Regions from separate parts of the Streptomyces sp. NPDC017056 genome, predicted to be linked through region 4. Evidence: riboswitches for the same ligand, from Rfam matches in the RefSeq annotation. Region 4 holds a riboswitch; each other region holds the start of a gene.
The links. Region 4 has a riboswitch for cobalamin ahead of metE (5-methyltetrahydropteroyltriglutamate--homocysteine S-methyltransferase). Riboswitches for the same ligand answer to the same signal wherever they lie in the genome.

Region 1 (2,193 bases), on a different contig from region 4:
TACCTCACTCCGTCCGAGGAGCGCGCTCGTGCTTGAGGCAGTCTTCACCACCCTGCTCGTCCTGGTAGCCGTCGGCGTCGTCGCTTTCGCCGGGCTGACCTGGAAGAAGCTGTACCAGGGCCAGCGCTAGAGACCCGCCCGCCCGTCACCACCACCGCCCTTCATACGAGCGCTTCGCGCGCCCCTGCCTTTTCCCCCTAATACAGATCGCCTGAGCTCATGATCGAGATCCCGTCCGACCTGAACCCGGCCCTCGTGCCCCTCGCCTTCCTGCTCGGCAACTGGGAGGGCGCGGGCGTCGCGGACTTCCCCGGTACCGAGAAGTGCAACTTCGGCCAGGAGGTCACCTTCACGCACGACGGCCGCGACTTCCTCGAATACACCTCGCACAGCTGGGTGCTGGACGGCGAGGGCAAGAAGGTCGCGCCGCTGGAGACCGAGGCCGGCTACTGGCGCATCGACAAGGACCGCAAGGTCGAGGTCGTGATGATCCGCGACGGTGGCGTCGCGGAGGTCTGGTACGGCGAGCTGGCCGACCAGAAGCCGCAGATCGACCTGGCCACCGACGCCGTCGCGCGCACCGCCGCCTCGGGCCCGTACAGCGGCGGCAAGCGCCTGTACGGGTACGTGAACAGCGACCTGATGTGGGTCGGCGAGAAGACCACCCCCGAGGTGCCGCTGCGCCCGTACATGTCCGCGCACCTCAAGAAGGTCGTCGACCCCAGTGAGTGGGCCAAGGACCTCAAGGACCTGCCGGACGACGGCATCGCCTTCTTCAAGTAACAGCCGTCTTCTCCATAACGACAGACGCAGAGCGCCCCGCGGGGAAAGTCCGGTGAGAGTCCGGCGCTGACCCGCAACGGTGAGCGGAACCCTGTTTCCGCCAGCCCGATCGCCCGCGGGGGCGCCCGTTCCGACAACTCGCCGTGGACTGCGAGGGGACGCCGCCGCCGGCCTCGCGCCTCGGACCACGGCCCCTTCCCGTACGGACACGGCCCGAGCCGAAGGCGCTGGTCCCTTGGCCGCCCCCGCCCGTACCGCCGCACCCCCGGCCCCCGCGACGGCGCCGCGCCGCGCAGCGCCGCTGCGTACCGGCCCGCTGGTCGCCGGGCTCACCGCCGCCCTGCTCGGCTCGCTGCTGTGCGGCGTCGGCCTCGGCGCCTCCGGCGTCGGCTGGGGCGACGTGCTGCGCTACCTCGGCGCCGGCCTGAGCGGCGGCACCATCTCCGCCGGCGAGGTCTCCGCCTACACCATCGTCTGGGAGCTGCGCTTCCCCCGCGCCGTGCTGGCCGCCGTCGTGGGCGCCGGGCTCTCCGCGATCGGCGTCGCCGTCCAGGCGCTGGTCCGCAACGCGCTCGCCGACCCCTTCGTGCTCGGCGTCTCCTCCGGCGCCGCGGTCGGCGCCAACGCCGTCCTGCTCTTCGGTTCACTGGCCGCGCTCGGCGTCTGGGCGCTGTCCACCGCCGCCTTCGGCTCGGCGCTGCTGGCGATGGCGCTGGTGTACCTGGCGGCCCGCAGCGCGCACGGGCTGACGCCGCTGCGGCTGGTCCTGACCGGCTCCGCGATGTACTACGGCTTCTCCGCCCTCGCCACCCTGATGGTGTTCGCCGCCGACCGCGGCGAGGCCGCGCGGTCCGCGATGATGTGGCTGCTCGGCAGCCTCAGCGGAGCGGGCTGGGGCTCGGTGCCGATCGCCGCGGCCGCGGTGGCCGCCGCGCTGGTGTACCTGATGGCCTCGGCGGGCCGCCTGAACGCGCTGGCCATGGGCGACGAGTCGGCCGCCGCGCTCGGCGTGGACCCGGGGCGGCTGCGCCGGGAACTGTTCGTGGTGACGGCGGGTGTCACCGGCGCGGTGGTCGCGGTCAGCGGGGCGATCGGGTTCGTCGGGCTGATGGTGCCGCACGTGACGCGGATGCTGGTGGGCGCCGGGCACCGGCGGGTGCTGGCCGTGGCGCCGCTGCTGGGCGCGGTGCTGCTGGTGTGGGTGGACATCCTGAGCCGGGTGCTGCTGGCGCCCGTGGAACTGCCCGTCGGGGTGCTCACCGCCGTCATCGGCGTGCCCTGCTTCGTCCTGCTGATGCGGCGCCGCGGCTACTCCTTCGGAGGCGGTGCGTGATGCGGATCGACATCGACGCGGTGTCCGTGGACGTGGCCGGCGCCCGGCTCGTGCACGACATCACCCTGCACGCCGGC
Region 2 (2,193 bases), on a different contig from region 4:
GGTGGCGGGGCTGCTCGCCCTCATGCTGCTCCACCACGCGCGGCGCGCCGCCCGGACCGCGCCCGACGGCGGCCTGGTGCCGCTCGCCTGGCAGGACCGCGGCCGGTGGGACACCGGGGCGATCACCGAGGGCATCGGGCTTTTGCAGGCGGCCCTGGCCCGCGACCGGCTGGGCGAGTTCCAGGCCCAGGCCGCCATCGCGGCGCTCCACGCGGACGCGCCCACCGCCCAGGAGACCGACTGGGTGCAGATCGTCGAGTGGTACGACGAACTCGTACGCCTGACCGGCAGTCCGGTCGTCCGGCTCAACCGCGCGGTGGCCGTGGGCGAGGCCGACGGCCCGCGCGCCGGCCTGGTCGCGCTGGCGGCGCTGGACGCCTCCCTGCCCCGCCACACCGCGGTGGCGGCGTATCTCCACGAACGCGACGGCGACCTGCCGACGGCGGCACGGCTGTACGCCGAAGCCGCCCGTAAGGCGTCCAACCTGGCCGAACGCGACCACCTGACGCGCCAGTCCGCCCGGCTCAACGCCGGGCTCGACGCCGGGCTCGACGCCCGCCGGGCGCGGTGACGGGCCGGGCCGCGCGGCGGGACCCCCTGGACTTACTAGGACGTCCAACTATATCGTCGTGACCAAGGCCCGCGGTGCAGGGAAGCCGGTGCGAATCCGGCGTGGTCCCGCCACTGTGACCGGGGAGTGCGACGCCGAGCAACACGCCACTGACGAGACCGAGGTCGGGAAGGCGGGCGGCGCGCGGTGATCCGGAAGCCAGGATACCGGCCGCGGGTGTTGTTCCGTGTTGTCCACGAGGATGGAGCAGACACGCATGGCACCGGTGCGTACCCACAGCCCAGGTGATCCGGCCCGGCCCGCGGCACCGCCCGCGCGCTGACGGTTCCACGCCTTTCGCGTCCCACGGCCCCGCCACGGTCCGCGCGCCCTCCGCGCCGCCCGGGTGCCCGGCCGTGCCATCCCCGGATCCCACCTGACGAGAGCAGGCTCCCATGGTCCGCGAACTCACCCATTTCGTCGGCGGCAAGCACACCCCCGGTACCTCCGGTGCTTACGGCGACGTGTTCGACCCCAACACCGGCACCGTGCAGGCCAGGGTGCCGCTCGCCGACCGGTCCGAGACGGCCGCGGCCGTCGCCGACGCGGCGTCCGCGCAGCCCGAATGGGGCGAGTGGAACCCCCAGCGGCGCGCCCGTGTGCTGCTGAACTTCCTGCGCCTGGTCGAGGGCGAGCGGGACGCGCTGGCCCGGCTGCTGTCGAGCGAGCACGGCAAGACGGTCGCGGACGCGCACGGCGACCTCCAGCGCGGCCTGGAGGTGGTGGAGTTCGCGGCCGGCATTCCGCACCTGCTCAAGGGCGAGTTCTCCGACAACGCCGGGACCGGCATCGACGTGCACTCGCTGCGCCGCCCGCTCGGCGTGGTGGCCGGGATCACCCCGTTCAACTTCCCCGCGATGATCCCGCTGTGGAAGGCCGCACCGGCCATCGCCTGCGGCAACGCGTTCGTGCTCAAGCCGTCCGAGCGGGCGCCGTCGGTACCCCTGCGGCTGGCCGAGCTGTTCTCGGAGGCGGGGCTGCCGCCGGGCATCCTCAATGTCGTCAACGGCGGCAAGGAGTCGGTGGACACGCTGCTGGAGGACCCGCGCGTCGAAGCGCTCGGCTTCGTCGGCTCGACACCGGTCGCCGCGCACATCTACGCGACCGCCGCCGCGCACGGCAAGCGCGCCCAGTGCTTCGGCGGCGCCAAGAACCACCTGGTCGTGATGCCGGACGCCGACCTCGACCAGGTGGTGGACGCCCTGGTGGGCGCCGGGTACGGGTCGGCCGGCGAGCGGTGCATGGCGATCTCGGTCGCCGTACCGGTCGGCGAGGAGACCGCCGACGCGCTGGTGGCACGGCTCAAGGAGCGGATCGGCACGCTGCGCATCGGCCGCTCCGACGACCCGCACGCCGACTTCGGGCCGCTGGTGGGCCGGGACGCGCTGGACCGGGTCCGCGCCTACGTGGACCTCGGCGTCGCCGAGGGCGCCGAACTGGTCGTGGACGGACGGGACTTCACCCTGCCGGGACACGAGGACGGCTTCTTCGCGGGCGCCTCGCTCTTCGACCGGGTCACCACGGACATGCGGATCTACCAGGAGGAGATCTTCGGGCCCGTGCTGTCGGTGGTCAGGGCGGCC
Region 3 (2,193 bases), on a different contig from region 4:
GCGACACTGACCAGGTCGACCTTTCCCGTCCGTAAATCCTTGACGTAGACGTCCTGTTGGCCGTTGGCGTCGATGGGTCCCAGATTGGTGGCGTCCGAGGAGAATGCCACGAACCGCCCGTTCGCGCTGAGCCTCGGATCGCCCGAAAAACCGTTTCCCTGCGTTCCGTCCGCGGCGACGCTGACCCGCTCGGTGGCCGGGGCCGCCGCCGTCTCCGCGACGGCCGTGGCAGGCAGCGCGCCCGCCACGACGCAGACCCCCGCCATCAGACCCGCAACCCGGACCGCGCCACGCGCCGCACCGGTTCTTCGCATGTCTCCCCCCTCACACTTGTCCCCCACCCGCCCCATCGGGCGACAGAGCAGACAAGGAGCCAATACGCTTCAGGGGTCCCGGTCAACGCATCAGGGATGTTCCGCGCCACCAATACGCCCCCTGCATCAGCCCCCGTCCAGGCGGCCCGCGAACCGCCCCACGGCAGGCCGGAAGCGGCCCCGGAGCGGACCGCGGGGCGCCTTGCTGGGCCCGGAGAATGGCCTCGGGACGGCCCCCGAATACCACGGCTTCGGACAACCCCGTCGCAACGCGACACAAGATATGGGGGTGGGTGCACGAGGCGGCACAAGATGTATGCTCGTGCTCGCTGTCGTCGCAGGGGAATCCGGTGCGAATCCGGAACTGTCCCGCAACGGTGTACGAAGTGCGTAAATCCGCACCCGTGAGTCCGAAGACCTGCCCACAGCACGCCCGCGCCAGGACCGGCGCGGTCGTCGATACGTCCGGGTCTCGCGGGTTGGACCGGTGGACGCTGCGCGGTGTGCCCGCGCGCCCCTTGCCGTGCCGGGGGTGCCGCACGCCCGCACGCGGCCGTCGCGCTCCTCCCCAGGCCCCCGCCGAGTGAGGGAGAGCAGCACGTGACCATCGCGCCAACGGAGCCCGCAGCAGCCGAGCAGGTCGTGCAGCCCGCGAAGGACACGCAGCCCCGGCAGGGTGCCGACGGCCGGGCCGAGGACGGCCCCGGCGCCGCCCTGCTGCGCACGCTGACCGACCTCACCGCCGACCTGGCCGCCACCGACCCGGGCAAGATCGCCGCCGCCGCGCTGCGCGGCCGCCACCCCGGCTCGGACGAGGCCGAACTGCGCTCCCTGGCCATGGAGGCCGCGGCGGGCCTGATCGGCGACGAGCCGCAGTACTCCAAGCTCGCCGCGCGCCTGCTGACCCGCGCCATCGCGGAGGAGGCGGCCGCGGAGGGGGCGGTCGCCTTCTCCGCCTCCGTCGCCACAGGCCACCGCGAGGGCCTGATCGCCGACTCCACGGCCGAGTTCGTGCGCACCCACGCCGACCGCCTGGACGCACTGGTCGACCGCGCCCTGGCGGACGGCGCCGACGACCGGTTCGGCTACTTCGGCCTGCGCACCCTGCACTCCCGCTACCTGCTGCGCCACCCGATCTCCCGCCAGGTGATCGAGACCCCGCAGCACTTCCTGCTGCGGGTGGCCTGCGGCCTGGCCGAGGACCACAGCGAGCGGGCGCTCGCCGACGTCGCCGAGCTGTACCGCCTGACCAGCACCCTGTCGTACCTGCCCTCCTCGCCCACGCTGTTCAACTCCGGCACCCGGCACCCGCAGATGTCCTCCTGCTACCTGCTGGACTCCCCCCTGGACGAGCTGGACTCGATCTACGACCGCTACCACCAGGTGGCGCGCCTGTCGAAGCACGCCGGCGGCATCGGCCTGTCGTACTCCCGGGTCCGCGCCCGCGGCTCGCTGATCCGCGGCACCAACGGCCACTCCAACGGCATCGTGCCGTTCCTGCGCACTCTGGACGCCTCGGTCGCGGCCGTGAACCAGGGCGGCCGGCGCAAGGGCGCCGCCTGCGTCTACCTGGAGACCTGGCACGCGGACCTGGAGGAGTTCCTGGAGCTGCGCGACAACACGGGCGAGGAGGCCCGGCGCACCCACAACCTCAACATCGCGCACTGGATCCCCGACGAGTTCATGCGCCGCGTCGAGGCCGACGCCGACTGGTCGCTGTTCTCCCCCAGCGACGCGCCCGAGCTGGTGGACCTGTACGGCGACGAGTTCGACGCCGCGTACCGCAAGGCGGAGGCCGAGGGCCGCGCCGTCAAGCAGGTCCCGGCCCGGGTCCTGTACTCGCGGATGATGCGCACCCTCGCGCAGACCGGCAACGGCT
Region 4 (2,193 bases):
GAGCGATCTGGTCGGTGCGCTCGTCGCGGCCGGTGAGCGGCCCGCGCGGATCCGCGACACCGTCATGGTGACGCTGCTGGCCGCCCATCACACCACCGGAGTGGCGGTCTCGTGGACCCTGCATCTGCTGGGGCGCCACCCCGAGGTGGGCGAACGGGTCGCCGAGGAGCTGGACCGGGTGCTCGGTGACCGCGCGGTGCCCGGGTACGCCGACCTGCGGCGGCTCACGTATCTGGACATGGTCCTCAAGGAGTCGATGCGGCTGTTCCCGCCCGGTCCTTACGGTGCGCGGGAGACGACCGAGGACCTCGCCCTGGGCGATTACGAGATTCCGGCCGGGACGACGGTCTTCTACCCGTTCTGGGCCGTCCACATGAACCCCCGCTACTGGCCCGAACCCGAGAGGTTCGTGCCCGAGCGTTTCCTCGCGCGGGAGGTGGCCGGGCGGCCGAGGCTGGCCTACGTCCCGTTCGGCATCGGGCCGCGAAGCTGCGAGGGCGCCGCTCTCGCGACGGTCGAGGCCCAACTGGTCCTGGCCGTACTGCTCAAGCGGTTCCGGTTCCGGCCCGCGCCGGGGCACGAGGTGACGCCGGTCGAACGGTTCGTGCTGTGGGCGGCCGACGACATCCGCATGAACGTGAGCCCGCGGCCGTCCGCGTAGGCCGGTCGCGGCCCTCGTGTCCCATCTCACGTACCGCCATGTGAACAGGGGTGTCCGTGCGAGCCGCGCTCGATCTACTGTGTCCGTGCAGCTGGTTCGCCCTGCCCGCCAGGCAGGCGCGTCGTAAGAGGGAACCCGGTGGGAATCCGGGACTGCCCCGCAGCGGTGAGCGGGAACGACCGCCGTCATACGCACTGGATCCGGGCCGCGGATCCGGGAAGCGACGGCCAGTAGGTGTCCGCCGGACGACGATCCGGCAGGCGTGCCCGCGAGTCCGAAGACCTGCCCGTTGCCCGCGCGCGTCCATGCGTGCGCGGACATCCCGGTGACCCCGAGGGAGGGTCGGCGACCACAGCTGGCGGGCACGGGCGTCATCGGACGCCCCATGGTCCGTCCGGTCCGTCATTCCTTCGCGTTCTCGTCCCGTCGCCGGGGTTCGGAGAAGATCACGCTCGCGAAGGAGAGTTCCGTGACAGCGAAGCCCGCAGCCGCGGCAGCACGGGCCACCGTGTACGGCTACCCCCGCCAGGGACAGCACCGGGAACTGAAGAAGGCCGTCGAGGGGTACTGGAAGGGCCGCGTCACCGCGGACGCCCTGCTGGAGACCGCGAAGGACCTGCGCCGTTCGAACTGGCGGCAGCTGGCCGACGCCGGCATCCACGAGGTACCGACCGGCGACTTCTCGTACTACGACCACGTCCTGGACACCAGCGTCATGGTCGGAGCCGTCCCGGACCGGCACCGCGCCGCCGTCGCGGCCGGCGCACTGGACGGCTACTTCGCGATGGCGCGCGGCACTCAGGACGTGGCGCCGCTGGAGATGACGAAGTGGTTCGACACCAACTACCACTACCTGGTGCCCGAGTTGGGGCCCGACACGGTTTTCGCCGCGGACTCCGGCAAGCAGGTGGGAGAACTGGCGGAGGCACTCGCCCTCGGGCACACGCCACGCCCGGTGCTCGTCGGCCCGGTCACCTACCTCCTCCTGGCCAAGCCCGCCCCCGGGGTCGCCGCCGACTTCGAACCGCTGACCCTGCTCGACCGGCTGCTGCCGGTGTACGCCGAGGTCCTGGGCGATCTGCGCGCGGCCGGGGCCGAGTGGGTGCAGCTGGACGAGCCCGCCCTCGTACAGGACCGCACCCCCGCCGAACTCAACGCCGCCGAGCGCGCCTATCGCGTGCTGGGCGCCCTCGCCGACCGCCCGAAGCTGCTGGTCGCCTCGTACTTCGACCAGCTCGGTGAGGCGCTGCCCGTCCTCGCCAAGGCCCCCGTCGACGGTCTGGCGCTGGACTTCACCGAGGCGGCCGCCGGAAACCTGGACGCGCTCGCGGCCGTCGGCGGCCTGCCCGGCAAGCGCCTGGTCGCCGGTGTCGTCAACGGCCGCAACGTCTGGATCAACGACTACGAGAAGTCGCTGGCCACGCTCGGGACCCTGCTGGGCCTGGCCGGCCGGGTCGACGTGGCCGCGTCCTGCTCCCTGCTGCACGTGCCGCTCGACGCCGCCGCCGAGCGCGACATCGACCCGCAGGTCC

Region 1: it holds a riboswitch for cobalamin, as region 4 does, so the genes downstream of both, ACH4OW_RS14385 (FecCD family ABC transporter permease) here and metE (5-methyltetrahydropteroyltriglutamate--homocysteine S-methyltransferase) in region 4, are expected to answer to the same signal.
Region 2: it holds a riboswitch for cobalamin, as region 4 does, so the genes downstream of both, ACH4OW_RS33500 (CoA-acylating methylmalonate-semialdehyde dehydrogenase) here and metE (5-methyltetrahydropteroyltriglutamate--homocysteine S-methyltransferase) in region 4, are expected to answer to the same signal.
Region 3: it holds a riboswitch for cobalamin, as region 4 does, so the genes downstream of both, ACH4OW_RS22165 (ribonucleoside-diphosphate reductase subunit alpha) here and metE (5-methyltetrahydropteroyltriglutamate--homocysteine S-methyltransferase) in region 4, are expected to answer to the same signal.

Annotation. Positions count from the first base shown of each region.
Region 1 is NZ_JBIRPD010000007.1:22,456-24,648, reverse strand. It holds gene ACH4OW_RS14390 (FABP family protein) at 220-783, shown strand; cobalamin riboswitch at 779-919, shown strand; gene ACH4OW_RS14385 (FecCD family ABC transporter permease) at 1,019-2,116, shown strand; gene ACH4OW_RS14380 (ABC transporter ATP-binding protein) at 2,116-2,193, shown strand, end outside.
Region 2 is NZ_JBIRPD010000024.1:147,108-149,300, reverse strand. It holds gene ACH4OW_RS33505 (RNA polymerase sigma factor) at 1-571, shown strand, start outside; cobalamin riboswitch at 620-801, shown strand; gene ACH4OW_RS33500 (CoA-acylating methylmalonate-semialdehyde dehydrogenase) at 1,006-2,193, shown strand, end outside.
Region 3 is NZ_JBIRPD010000011.1:274,584-276,776, reverse strand. It holds gene ACH4OW_RS22170 (TolB family protein) at 1-314, opposite strand, end outside; cobalamin riboswitch at 614-755, shown strand; gene ACH4OW_RS22165 (ribonucleoside-diphosphate reductase subunit alpha) at 915-2,193, shown strand, end outside.
Region 4 is NZ_JBIRPD010000031.1:51,959-54,151, forward strand. It holds gene ACH4OW_RS36910 (cytochrome P450) at 1-661, shown strand, start outside; cobalamin riboswitch at 737-966, shown strand; gene metE (5-methyltetrahydropteroyltriglutamate--homocysteine S-methyltransferase) at 1,131-2,193, shown strand, end outside.